2 regions of the Streptomyces sp. HUAS MS02 genome follow, and region 2 is predicted to be linked to the other one. Evidence: riboswitches for the same ligand, from Rfam matches in the RefSeq annotation. Region 2 holds a riboswitch; the other holds the start of a gene.
The links. Region 2 has a riboswitch for glycine ahead of gcvT (glycine cleavage system aminomethyltransferase GcvT). Riboswitches for the same ligand answer to the same signal wherever they lie in the genome.
Positions count from the first base shown of each region.

Region 1: linked by a shared signal. The riboswitch ahead of gcvP (aminomethyl-transferring glycine dehydrogenase) and the one ahead of gcvT (glycine cleavage system aminomethyltransferase GcvT) in region 2 are both predicted to bind glycine.

Region 1 covers NZ_CM146747.1:8,234,038-8,240,042, reverse strand. The annotation lists gene gcvP (aminomethyl-transferring glycine dehydrogenase) at 1-1,024, opposite strand, end outside; glycine riboswitch at 1,197-1,293, opposite strand; gene ACZ9QC_RS35590 (PRC-barrel domain-containing protein) at 1,418-1,786, shown strand; gene ACZ9QC_RS35585 (DNA polymerase IV) at 1,936-3,297, opposite strand; gene ACZ9QC_RS35580 (MerR family transcriptional regulator) at 3,390-4,034, opposite strand; gene ACZ9QC_RS35575 (bifunctional nuclease family protein) at 4,337-4,810, opposite strand; gene ftsR (transcriptional regulator FtsR) at 4,895-5,650, opposite strand; gene ACZ9QC_RS35565 (FHA domain-containing protein) at 5,693-6,005, opposite strand, start outside.
Region 2 covers NZ_CM146747.1:2,821,109-2,827,113, reverse strand. The annotation lists gene glyA (serine hydroxymethyltransferase) at 1-1,083, opposite strand, end outside; gene gcvH (glycine cleavage system protein GcvH) at 1,102-1,479, opposite strand; gene gcvT (glycine cleavage system aminomethyltransferase GcvT) at 1,599-2,726, opposite strand; glycine riboswitch at 2,894-2,992, opposite strand; gene ACZ9QC_RS11890 (AAA family ATPase) at 3,212-3,883, shown strand; gene ACZ9QC_RS11885 (enhanced serine sensitivity protein SseB) at 3,958-4,734, shown strand; gene ACZ9QC_RS11880 (enhanced serine sensitivity protein SseB C-terminal domain-containing protein) at 4,939-5,694, shown strand.

The DNA of each region.
Region 1 (6,005 bases), 5.4 Mb from region 2:
TACAGATGTTGCTGGTCGCCTTCTCCCGGCGGATGTGCTGCTCCCGCGTCTGCAGGGCGAGTCGGTACGCCTTGTGCCCGTCCGCGTCCACGGAGACGCCCACGAGCCGCCCGGGCAGGCTGCGCGCGAACTTCTCCTGTACGGCCATGTAGCCCGCGTGCGGACCGCCGAAGCCCATCGGCACACCGAACCGCTGCGTCGTGCCCACCGCGATGTCGGCACCCAGCTCACCGGGCGACGCCAGCAGCGTGAGGGCGAGCAGGTCGGCGGCGACGGTGACCAGCGCGCCGAGCTGATGCGCCTGCTCGACGACCGGCTTCAGATCGCGTACGGCACCGGAGGCGCCGGGGTACTGCAGCAGCACCCCGTTGATCTCCCGCTCGGCGATGTCGGCCGGGATCCCCTCGCTCAGGTCCGCCACGACGACCTCGACCCCGGTCGGTTCGGCACGGGTCTGGATCACGGCGATCGTCTGCGGCAGAGCGTCCGCGTCGACGAGGAAGAGCCCCTTCTTGTTCTTCCCCATGCGCCGCGACAGCGCCATCGCCTCGGCGGCGGCGGTGCCCTCGTCGAGCAGGGAGGCCCCGGAGGTGGGCAGTCCGGTCAGTTCGGCGACGACCGTCTGGAAATTGAGCAGCGCCTCCAGCCGCCCCTGGGAGATCTCGGGCTGATACGGCGTGTAGGCGGTGTACCAGGCCGGGTTCTCCATGACGTTGCGCAGGATGACGGGCGGCGTGAAGGTCCCGTAGTACCCGAGCCCGATCATCGACCCGAGCACCTGGTTGCGGTCCGCCAGCGAACGCAGCTCCGCCAGTACCTCGGCCTCGGTGCGGGCGCCCGGCAGATCGAGCGCCTCGGCGTTCTTGATCACATCGGGCACCGCGGCGGCCGTCAGCTCGTCGAGCGAGCCGTACCCGACGTGCGCGAGCATCTTGGCCCGGGCCTCGACGTCCGGGCCGATGTGGCGCCGCTCGAAGGGGATTCCCTGTTCGAGCTCGGAGAGCGGAATGCGATGGGCGGTCATTACGGAGGCCTCCTGGTCTGACACGACCTTCGAGGGGCACCACGGCACGGGTGCCCGAACGGCCTCCCCCTCTGTCATCTCAACCTGAGAGCTTCACCGGTCCTGGTTCGGACCGGCTTTCACCGTCGGTGAGAGCGGGAGCCGTGACACCCGCTCTGCTTTCCAGAGTGACCTCGTCCGTGCGGTACGTGAGCCTGAGAGATTCCGGGGAGGATTTGCTCCTTCGGCGCCTCCGGATGGTGTCCGGAGGACTCTCCCGCACGGGGTCAACAGCCGCTGCCAGCGTATCAGCGCGGTCAACGCACTCACCTTCGAGTGGCCGCCGCCCCCGATGTGCCTTTTCGTAGTCATGAGACACGATGTGCGACCGTTGTGCGACCACTTGGAGGGCCCGTGCAGACCGACATCGATCCGCGCAACCTGATCGGCCGCAAGGCGTTCGACCGCAGGGGCAGCAAGATCGGCACCGTGGACGAGGTCTACCTCGACGACGCCACCGGCATCCCCGAGTGGGCCGCCATACGCATGGGCTTCTTCGGTCGCGACGCCTTCGTCCCCCTGGAGCCCAGCGAACTGGTCGAGGGCACTCTCCGCGTTCCCTTCGAGCGCTCCCTCATCAAGGACGCCCCCGACTTCGGCGTGGGCCGCCACCTCTCCCCGGAACAGGAACTCCAGCTCTACCACCACTACGGCCTGGACACGGCCCCACCCCCACCCCTGGACCACGATTTCGGCAACACGGCAGGCAAGGACGACACCTGACCGCCCCTTCCCGAGCCCACCCTCCACCGAGCCAACCGCCCGCCCGGCCCTCCCGCGAGCCGGCGACCCGCTCAGTCCCGGCCTGCCCCTGATCCCCACCGCGACGGCGCTCAGCCCTGACAGCGCGGCCCGGCGGTACCCAGCCGTGGTCAGCCCCGCACCCCGCCCGGCACCAAGGGCAACGGCTCAGCCGGTTCCAGCTCCGGATCGTCGGTCCGGAACGTCCGCACACGCCCGGGCTCCACGTCGTCCGGCGTCTCGAACCGCACGGTCACCCGCCCCAGCCCACTCCCCTGCACCCACCCGTGCCCGTACTCGGCATGCCGCACGTCATGCCCGGCCCTCCACTGCCGCTCCCCACCCGCACGCTCCTCGACAGCGGGCGCATCCACAGCGACCCCGGCGGCCCCGGCGTCGTCCTCGGCAGCACCCACCTCACCGGCCGCCTGCGCGAACAGGTCCTCCTGCGTGTAGTCGGCGAGACCGCTGACGCCCACCCCCAGCAGTCGCACACCGCCCGTCGTGTCCACGGCCTCCAGCAGGCGCCCCGCAGCCTCCCGCACCACCGTGGGGTCGTCCGTCGGCCCCCGCAACGTCTCGGACCGGGTCAGCGTCGAGAAGTCGTACCGCCGAACCTTCAGCACGATCGTCCGCCCCGACAGCCCGGCCCCCCGCAACCTCCGCACACACCGGTCCGCGAGCCGCTGCACCTCCATCCGCACCCGCACCCGGTCGTGGATGTCGACGTCGTACGTGTCCTCCACCGAGACCGACTTGGTGTCCCGCTCGGCCACGACCGCGCGGTCGTCCCGCGCCAGCGCCATCGCGTACAGCCCGTGCCCGTGCGCCTTCCCCAGCAGCCGGACGACCTCGTCCTCCCCGGCCTCCACGATCTCCTCGACCGTGGTGATCCCGGCCCGCCGCAGATGGTCCCCGGTCGCCGGCCCCACACCCGGCAGGATCCGTACGGACATCGGCCCCAACAACGCCCGCTCGGTCCCGGGCTCGATCAGCACCAGCCCGTCCGGCTTGGCCTGCTCGGAGGCGATCTTCGCGAGCATCTTGGAGGCCGCGAGCCCCACCGAGCCGGTGAGCGCGGTCACCGCCCGTATGTCCGCCCGCAACCGCACCCCCACCAGCCGCGCGGACTCCTCGTCCCAAGCCGCTCCCCCGGCCTCCAGGTCCACGAACGCCTCGTCCAGACTCAACGGCTCCACCAGCGGAGACAGATCCCGCAACAGCCCCATGACCTGATCGCTGATCGCCCGGTAGAACGTGAAGCGCGGCGTGAGATACGCGGCGTTGGGAGCGAGCCGACGCGCCTGCGCCATCGGCATCGCCGAGTGCACCCCGAAGACCCGCGCCTCGTACGACGCGGTCGCGACCACTCCCCGGGGCCCCAACCCGCCCACCACAACGGCTTTCCCGCGCAGACTCGGCTTGGACGCCTGCTCCGCCGAGGCATAGAAGGCATCCATGTCGAGATGCAGGATGGTGGGCGCGGTTCTCACATGTCCGATGCTGCCCTACGCCACTGACAATGCCCCATGTCCCGCGTCGACGGCGGCATCGCCGCTCACACCGCCGGCCCCGCGCCGGCCCCTCAGACCGCCCGGTTGCGTCGCCGCGCGAGCTCGTCCGACGGGTTGTGGCCCACGAGTGTCTCCCCGGTGTCGACCCGCTCTCCGTGCAGCTGGGAGAGAGCGCTTTCCACATCACGCCAAACGACCCCCACGGCGATCCCGAAGACCCCCTGGCCGCCCTGGAGCAGGGCGTGGACCTCGTCGGGCGAGGTGCATTCGTAGACCGTCGCCCCGTCGCTCATCAGCGTCATCCGCTCCAGATCACTGAAGCCCCGCTCCCTCAGGTGCTGGACGGCGGTGCGGATGTTCTGCAGCGACACCCCCGTGTCGAGGAACCGTTTCACGATCTTGAGGACGACGACGTCCCGGAAGCTGTAGAGGCGCTGAGTCCCGGAGCCCTGCGCGGAGCGCACACTCGGCTCCACGAGACCGGTGCGGGCCCAGTAGTCCAGCTGCCGGTAGGTGATGCCGGCGGCCGCGCACGCGGTGGGACCGCGGTAGCCGACGTTCTCATGCGGTTCGGACTCCGCCTCCGCGCTGTCCTGCACGACCGCGGGCCGCTGCGGGACGTGACCGGCCGCGCTGCTGTGAAGCGGGTACGGGCCGCTGTCCCCCAGCCTGCGTCCGGGGGCACCCCCAGCCGTACCGTCGCCGCTGCTTCTCACGCCGACCTCCGTCCTTGACCTGCCTTATCGACGGTAGGCAGCCACCAGGGGTGCGTCAACGACCACCGCACTCGCCACGCCGAGTGATAATCACCCTGAGAGTGGTTTCGCGTGCCCTCCCGCGGGGAAAGGCTAGCCGAATGCTCTCCGGCGGAGCCGACTGACGGCGCACAGGCCCACGGCACGTGCGGAGCCCCGCTCGGACGCCCTCAGCGCAGCCGCCCCACCACCTGGATACATGCGCGGACATCCACGACGGGCGGCGTCGAGACCGCACGGCCCCGCACCACCGCCCACCCGGCTCATTGACTGTTCGTACCGAAGTCCTCGGGCGAGATCTGGTCGAGGAACTCGCGGAACTTCTCCACCTCGTCCTCCTGCTCGTCCGGGATCGCGATGCCCGCGTCGTCGAGCACCCCGTCACTGCCGAAGATCGGCGTACCCGTACGCAACGCCAGCGCTATGGCGTCGGACGGCCGTGCACTCACCTCGACCCCACTGGCGAACACCAGCTCCGCGTAGAAGACGCCCTCACGCAGGTCGGTGATGCGCACTTCCGTGAGCTCCTGGCCGACGGCCTCCAGCACGTCCTTGAACAGGTCGTGGGTCAGCGGCCGCGCGGGGGCCATGCCCTGCTGGGCGAAAGCGATCGCCGTCGCCTCCCCCGGCCCGATCCAGATGGGGAGGTAACGGTCGCCTCCCACTTCGCGCAGGAGCACGATCGGTTGGTTGGAGGGCATCTCGACCCGGACACCTACGACATCGAGCTCGTTCACACAGCAACCCTAGGCCGTGCTCGGGATGTTTGGGTAGTCGGGCACAGATCGGCCGCCCGATCCGCCACAGGCGAACACCGCGCCTCAGCGGATTCGAACGCCCAGCGCGCTGCGCACCAGAGCCGCGTGCAGCTTCACCGTGAGCCCCGCCAGCTCCCGCGTGCGATCCTCGGCATGGGCCCTGGTCTGCGGATTGCGATGCAGACGTAGCGGCGCCACCACCTGATCCACGAGCCCCGCCTCGCGATCCGCGGCGGCCCGCATCACCCTCAGATGCCGAGGCTCGATACCGAACCGCCCCAGTTCGACCACAAGCGTGGCGACGGTGAGCGTCTCGGCGTCGTACGAACCGTCCGGCAGCGCGGCCACCAGCCCGTACGACTCCCACTCCGCCAGCTGCTCCTCGTCGATCCCGGCGCCGGCCAGAAGCTCATCGCGCCCGATCCGGGTCGCCGGCGCCTCCTCCGGCTCCCCGAAGAGCTCGCTCAGGCGCTCTCCGTCGCCGACATCACGCTGGCGCCCCACGGACGGCAGCCGTACGTCCTCGCCGCGCTCCAGGGCCTCCAGATACTCGCGGATCACCTTGAGCGGCAGATAGTGGTCCCGCTGCATCCTGAGAACGTGTCCCAGGCGCTCGACGTCCTCGGCGCTGAACTTGCGATACCCCGAGGGGGTCCGCTGCGGCTCGATGAGCCCCTCCGACTCCAGGAAACGGATCTTGGAGATGGTTACTTCGGGGAACTCCTCGCGCAGTGCGTTCAGCACCGTGCCGATGCTCATCAGGCCACTGTCCGCGGCGGCGGTGCCGTGGGCGGCACCACCGCTCGTTGTTCGAAGCATGGACCTTCCCTGGGGTCCCCCCGGACGCGGTCCGGGGGAGGGTCAGTAGCCCCGCTGGCTCGCGTAGAAGACCAGCCGGTACTTGCCGATCTGCACCTCGTCGCCGTTGTGCAGGGCGACCTGGTCGATCCGCTCACGGTTGACGTACGTGCCGTTCAGGCTGCCGACGTCGGCGACCGTGAACGAGCCGTCCTGGCCCCGGCGGAACTCCACGTGGCGACGCGACACGGTCACGTCGTCCAGGAAGATGTCGCTCTGCGGGTGACGGCCCGCCGTGGTCAGATCGCCGTCCAGCAGGAAGCGGCTGCCCGCGTTCGGGCCGCGACGCACGACGAGGAGTGCCGAGCCGAGCGGC
Region 2 (6,005 bases):
GACCATCGGCGGACGCGGGTCGTTGGGGACCGCGTTGCGGTTGACGGTGATGCCGACCTCGTGGAGGCGGTCCTCGGCCTGCTGTCCGTCCAGCTCGGAGTTGCGCAGGTCGACCAGGATCAGGTGCACGTCGGTGCCGCCGGAGAGGACGTCGACACCGGCCTCGCGGGCGTCCGGGGCCGTCAGCCGCTCCGCGAGGATCCGCGCGCCCTCGACCGTGCGCCGCTGGCGTTCCTTGAACTCCTCCGATGCGGCGACCTTGAAGGACACCGCCTTCGCCGCGATGACGTGCTCCAGCGGACCGCCCTGGAAGCCGGGGAAGACCGAGGAGTTCAGCTTCTTCGCGAACTCCTTCTTCGCCAGGATGATGCCGCCGCGCGGCCCGCCGAGCGTCTTGTGGGTCGTGGAGGTGACCACGTCGGCGTAGGGCACCGGGTTGGGGTGCAGCCCGGCGGCGACCAGACCGGCGAAGTGCGCCATGTCCACCCACAGTCGGGCGCCGACCTCGTCGGCGATCCGGCGGAACTCCGCGAAGTCCAGCTGACGCGGGTACGCCGACCAGCCCGCGATGATCACCTTGGGCCGGTGCTCCTTGGCCAGGCGCTCCAGCTCCGCCATGTCGACCAGGCCGGTCGCGGTGTCCACGTGGTAGGCGACGACCTCGAACTGCTTGCCCGAGAAGTTCAGCCGCATGCCGTGGGTGAGGTGGCCGCCGTGCGCCAGGTCCAGCCCGAGGATGGTGTCGCCGGGCTGGGCGAGGGCGAACAGCGCGGCCTGGTTGGCGGAGGCGCCCGAGTGCGGCTGCACGTTGGCGTACTCGGCGCCGAACAGCTCCTTCACCCGGTCGATGGCGATCTGCTCGGCGACGTCGACGTGCTCACAGCCGCCGTAGTAACGGCGGCCCGGGTAGCCCTCGGCGTACTTGTTGGTCAGGACCGACCCCTGCGCCTCCATGACCGCCACCGGAGCGAAGTTCTCCGAGGCGATCATCTCCAGGGTGGACTGCTGACGGTGCAGCTCGGCGTCGAGGGCGGCGGCGACGTCCGGATCCAACTCGTGCAGGGGCGTGTTCAGAAGCGACATGCGTACGACCTCGTCTTCTCAGCCGGCGGTGTGGGCTACGTACTCGTCGGCGGAGAGCAGATCGTCCGGCTCCTCCGCGACGCGTACCTTGAACAGCCACCCGCCCTCGAAGGGGGCGGTGTTGACCAGCGACGGGTCGCTCACGACGTCCTCGTTGATCTCGGTGATCTCACCCGAGACCGGCGAGTACAGGTCGCTGACCGACTTCGTGGACTCCAGTTCGCCACAGGTCTCGCCCGCGGTCACCGTGGAGCCCACCTCGGGGAGCTGGGCGTAGACGACATCGCCGAGCGCGTTCGCCGCGAACTCCGTGATGCCGACCGTCGAGACGCCGTCCTCGGCGACCGACAGCCACTCGTGCTCCTTGCTGTAGCGCAGCTGCTGGGGGTTGCTCATGGCCTGAATTCTCCTGTACGCGAGGGAGTGGTGATGAAGGGGGGACTGCTGAAACCGCTGTTGAGCAGCGCGAATGTGCCCAGTGTCACGCTCGGGCCGGGCGACCGCGCGCCCAGTGTCTACTTCTGGCGCTTGTAGAAGGGCAGCGCCACGACCTCGTACGGCTCGTGGCTGCCCCGGATGTCCACGCCCACACCGGCCGTGCCCGGCGCGGAGTGCGCGGCGTCGACGTACGCCATCGCGATCGGCTTGCCCAGCGTGGGGGAGGGGGCGCCGGAGGTGACCTCGCCGATCACCTGGCCGTCGGCGACGACCTGGTACCCGGCGCGCGGCACCCGGCGACCCTCGGCGACCAGCCCGACGAGGACGCGGGGCGGGGCGGAGGCGGCGCGCTCGGCGGCCTCGGTCAGGGCCGCGCGCCCGACGAAGTCGCCCTCCTTCTCGAACTTCACGACCCGCCCGAGCCCGGCGTCGAAGGGCGTCAGCGCGGTCGACAGCTCATGCCCGTACAGCGGCATGCCCGCCTCCAGCCGGAGCGTGTCCCGGCAGGACAGCCCGCACGGCACCAGGCCGACGCCCTCGCCCGCCTTCGTCAGCGCCTGCCACAGCTCGACCGCGTGCTCCGGCTTCACGAACAGCTCGAAGCCGTCCTCGCCGGTGTAGCCGGTGCGGGCGATCAGCGCGGGCACCCCGGCGACCGTGCCCGGCAGCCCCGCGTAGTACTTCAGGCCGTCGAGGTCGGCGTCGGTGAGGGAGGCCAGGATCCCGGGCGACTCGGGGCCCTGCACGGCCAGCAGCGCGTAGGCGTCCCGGTCGTCGCGCACCTCGGCGTCGAAGCCGGCGGAACGCTCCACGAGCGCGTCCAGCACCACCTGGGCGTTGGAGGCGTTCGCCACGACCAGGTACTCGGTCTCACCCAGCCGGTAGACGATCAGGTCGTCGAGGATGCCGCCGTCCGCACGGCAGATCATGGTGTAGCGGGCGCGGCCGACGCCGACGCTGCCGATGTTGCCCACGAGGGCGTGGTTCAGGAACGCCGCGGCCTGCGCTCCGGTCACCGTGATCTCGCCCATGTGGGAGAGGTCGAAGAGGCCGGCCTTCGTGCGGACGGCGATGTGCTCGTCCCGCTCGGAGCCGTAGCGCAGGGGCATGTCCCAGCCCGCGAAGTCGGTCATCGTCGCGCCGAGCGAGCGGTGCAGGGCGTCGAGCGCGGTACGGCGCGGTTCAGTGGTGGAGCTGCTGCTCATCGGATTCTGCTCCCAGTGCAAGACAGGCGACAGGCGAGGGAAAGTCCTCCCCATCTGTCATCGGAACCTGAGAGGTTCACCACGACCGTACGTACCGGTGGTCGTGACTTGCACCGTGGGTGGAGCCGGCCCCCCAAGGAGAGGGACGGCCCGCTTTTCAGATGTGCCTCGCCCGCGCGGTATCTGGGCCTGAGAGATTCAAGGGAGGTACTTGCTCCTTCGGCGCCCCAGCGATGGACTGCTGGGAGCTCTCCCGCGCGGATTCAAGCGGCCGGTATGCAGTTGGCGCGGACATCATTGCACGCATCGACGCGGGGCGGCAGGGGGACCTTCGAGAGGTGGGGGAAGACGTCGGCGGAGCCGGACACAGCGGTCCGTAGCACTCTTGTGGCCATACGAGGACTGAATGAGGAGGGATCGGGCATTACCTTTTCTTTACGGTCTGTGGGGATGGGACCTCCATGCCCCTGGGGAGGACGATCACGGTGAACAGGACCAGGGCGTACGCGACGACGTCGGGTGTCGCTATGCCCAAGCAGCCCGTCGCGCCGGCCGGTGCGGTGTGCGGCCCGTTCCCGAGGGCGGTCGTCCGCGACCTCCGGGGGCGGTCCGGGCGCAGTCCCCACGAGCTGTCCTTCGGGCCGGACGACCTGGTGGTCGTCACCGGGCTCCCCGGCAGCGGCAAGTCGACCCTGATGCGGCGGGCCGTGCCCGGCACCCGCATCGATTCCCAGGACACGCGCGACCGCTTCGACGCCCGCTTCGCCCGCCGGCTGCCGTACGCCGTCTACCGCCCCTTCGTGCGCCTCGCGCACTACGCCGGGCTGCGACGCGCCCTCCGCTCGGGGGAGGGCGTGGTCGTGCACGACTGCGGGGCGCAGGCGTGGGTGCGCAACTGGCTCGCGCGCGAGGCCCGCCGCCGGGGCGGCACGCTGCACCTGCTGTTGCTCGACGTCACTCCCGGCGAGGCCCGGGACGGGCAGCGGGAGCGGGGCCGGGGCGTCTCCCGGTATGCGTTCGCCCGGCACCGGGGGGCGATGACCCGGCTGCTGCGGGCGGTGGAGAAGGGAAGGCTGCCCAAGGGGTGCGGAGCGGCCGTCCTCATCGACCGGGCCGCCGCCGATGTCCTGAAGCGGATCGACTTCCCGCGCTCCTGAGGGGCGCGCCCCCGCCCCGGGAGCAATTAAGGTGCAGGGACAACAGCATCACGGAGCAAAGCGGTAGGCAGCAGATGGACTTCCCGGCGGACTTTCCGGCACAGGCGTATCCCCATGGGCACGGCGGATGGCCCGGCAACGAGCTGGAGGAGGTGCTGTCCGCCTCGCTCGGGGTGCCCCAGGCCGGGGCGCGGATCGTGGAGGTGTTGGCCCGCAGCTTCGTATGGGTGCCGCTGCCGGAGGGCGGCGGCCCGCAGAGCGGTCAGCTCGACCTGCCGACCATGGAGTTCGACGGGCAGGCGTACGTGCCGGTCTTCAGCTCCGAGGAGCAGTTCCGGCAGGTCGTCGGCAACCACATGTCGTACACGATCGCCCCGGCCGTCGAGTTCGCGCGGGGTCTGCCCCCGCAGGTCGGGCTCGCCCTCAACCCCGACGGTGTCGTGGGCATCCCGCTGCCGCCGCCCGCCGTGGCCGAGCTGTGCCGGGCCGGCCGGACCCCGCTGGACGGATCGGCGAGCGGTGCGCGGGTCCGCCTCTTCGAACCGGACTGGCAGGACGACCCGGTGGACTTCCTGGCCGCGGCCTCCGCCGAGTTCGCCGGCACCGGAGTCGTCCTCTCCGCCCGCCGCTGCCTCGCCACCATCGAGACCGCCGATCCCGTGATGTTCATCGGTGTCGAACTGGTTTCCTGGGAGGCGGACCGCTCCCTTCCCCTCGCCGCCCTCGGCCGGGTCCTCGCCAAGGCCCCCGTCTCCTGGCCGGTCAACATGGTCTTCCTGGACGTGGCCCAGGACCCGGTGGGCGACTGGCTCCGCGAAAAGGTACGGCCCTTCTATCAGCAGGGGTACTGACCCGCGCCTCATTGGGGCCCGGGGCTGTGTCCCCATGCGGCTCCGCCGCGTGGGCGCGATCAACCCCGCACGACCCGCGGTCCGCAGGTCACCGCAACCCCGAGCCCTGATCGGCTCGACCGGCGAACCACCTAAGCTGTTCCCAAAACCAAGGTCCAACACCGAAGGGCGGCCAACGTGAGCGGCAGCGGCAACGTCGAGCACATGCTGCGCCAGGTGACGCCGGGGCGTTACGACGCCTACGAGGCACTGCTGCGTGCCCTCGCCACCCCGCCCTCCGGCCAGATCTGGATGCTGCTCTGGCACGGCCAGGCGGGCTCCCCGGACGCCCAGTACGGGAACATGGAGGTCGACGGGTTCAACTACGCCCCGTGCGTGACCTCCGCCCAGGAGCTCTCCGCCAGTGGCTGGAACCGCAGTTACGAGGTGGTCGACGGCCTCGACGTGGCCCGCACCCTCTACCCCGACCACTACGGCCTCTGGCTCAACCCGCACGCGCCGGGCGGCGGCGTCGGCATCCCCTGGCTCGACCTGCGCCGGATCGCGACCGGCCTGGAGCGGCAGCCCGCCGGCCCCCTCAGACTGTCCGAACCGGCCATCGAGATCCCGCAGTTCTACGCCCTGCTGACACAGAACGCCCACCGCACGCCCGCTGTGCGCTCGCTGCGCCGCGCCTGGGTGCAGCCCGCGCTCGGCGCGCCGTACCTGGCCATCGGCCTCGACGTGTACGACACCTCGCCGCCGGCCGTCGACTCGGTGCGGGCGATGATGCAGCAGTCCATCGGCGCGGTCCCGGACGGTCTGCCCGTCTCCACCGTCGCCATGTCCGACGAGTACGACCCGGTCGCCATGTGGCTGCGCGCGGGCGCCCGCCCCTTCTACGACCGCGAGGCCCACGCCGCGGCCCCCGCCCAGGCCCCGGCCGCCGGATACGGCTACCCGGGCCCGCCGTCGTACTGACGCCGTCGGGCCTCCGCCGGGAGTGAGTGCTCTTCGCTCACGCACCCTTTCCCACAGGTGCGCTCTTCTTGTGTTCACCGCGCCCGTCGGCGCCCCGACCGCCCTCACGGCTCGGGCGTGCAGGGCCCGCCGGGGGCATCGCTCGGAAACTTTGACCGCATCCGCGAAGCACCCACGAGTTTGCACAGGTGAAGGTCGGGGCGGTTTGTCGGGGTCCGGCCTACGCCCGGGGTGACGCGGATGCGCTCTCCGGTCTGTGAGACGCGATCTTCTCCTTGACCCACTCTTCGCGCGTAGAGGGCTGCGGATGG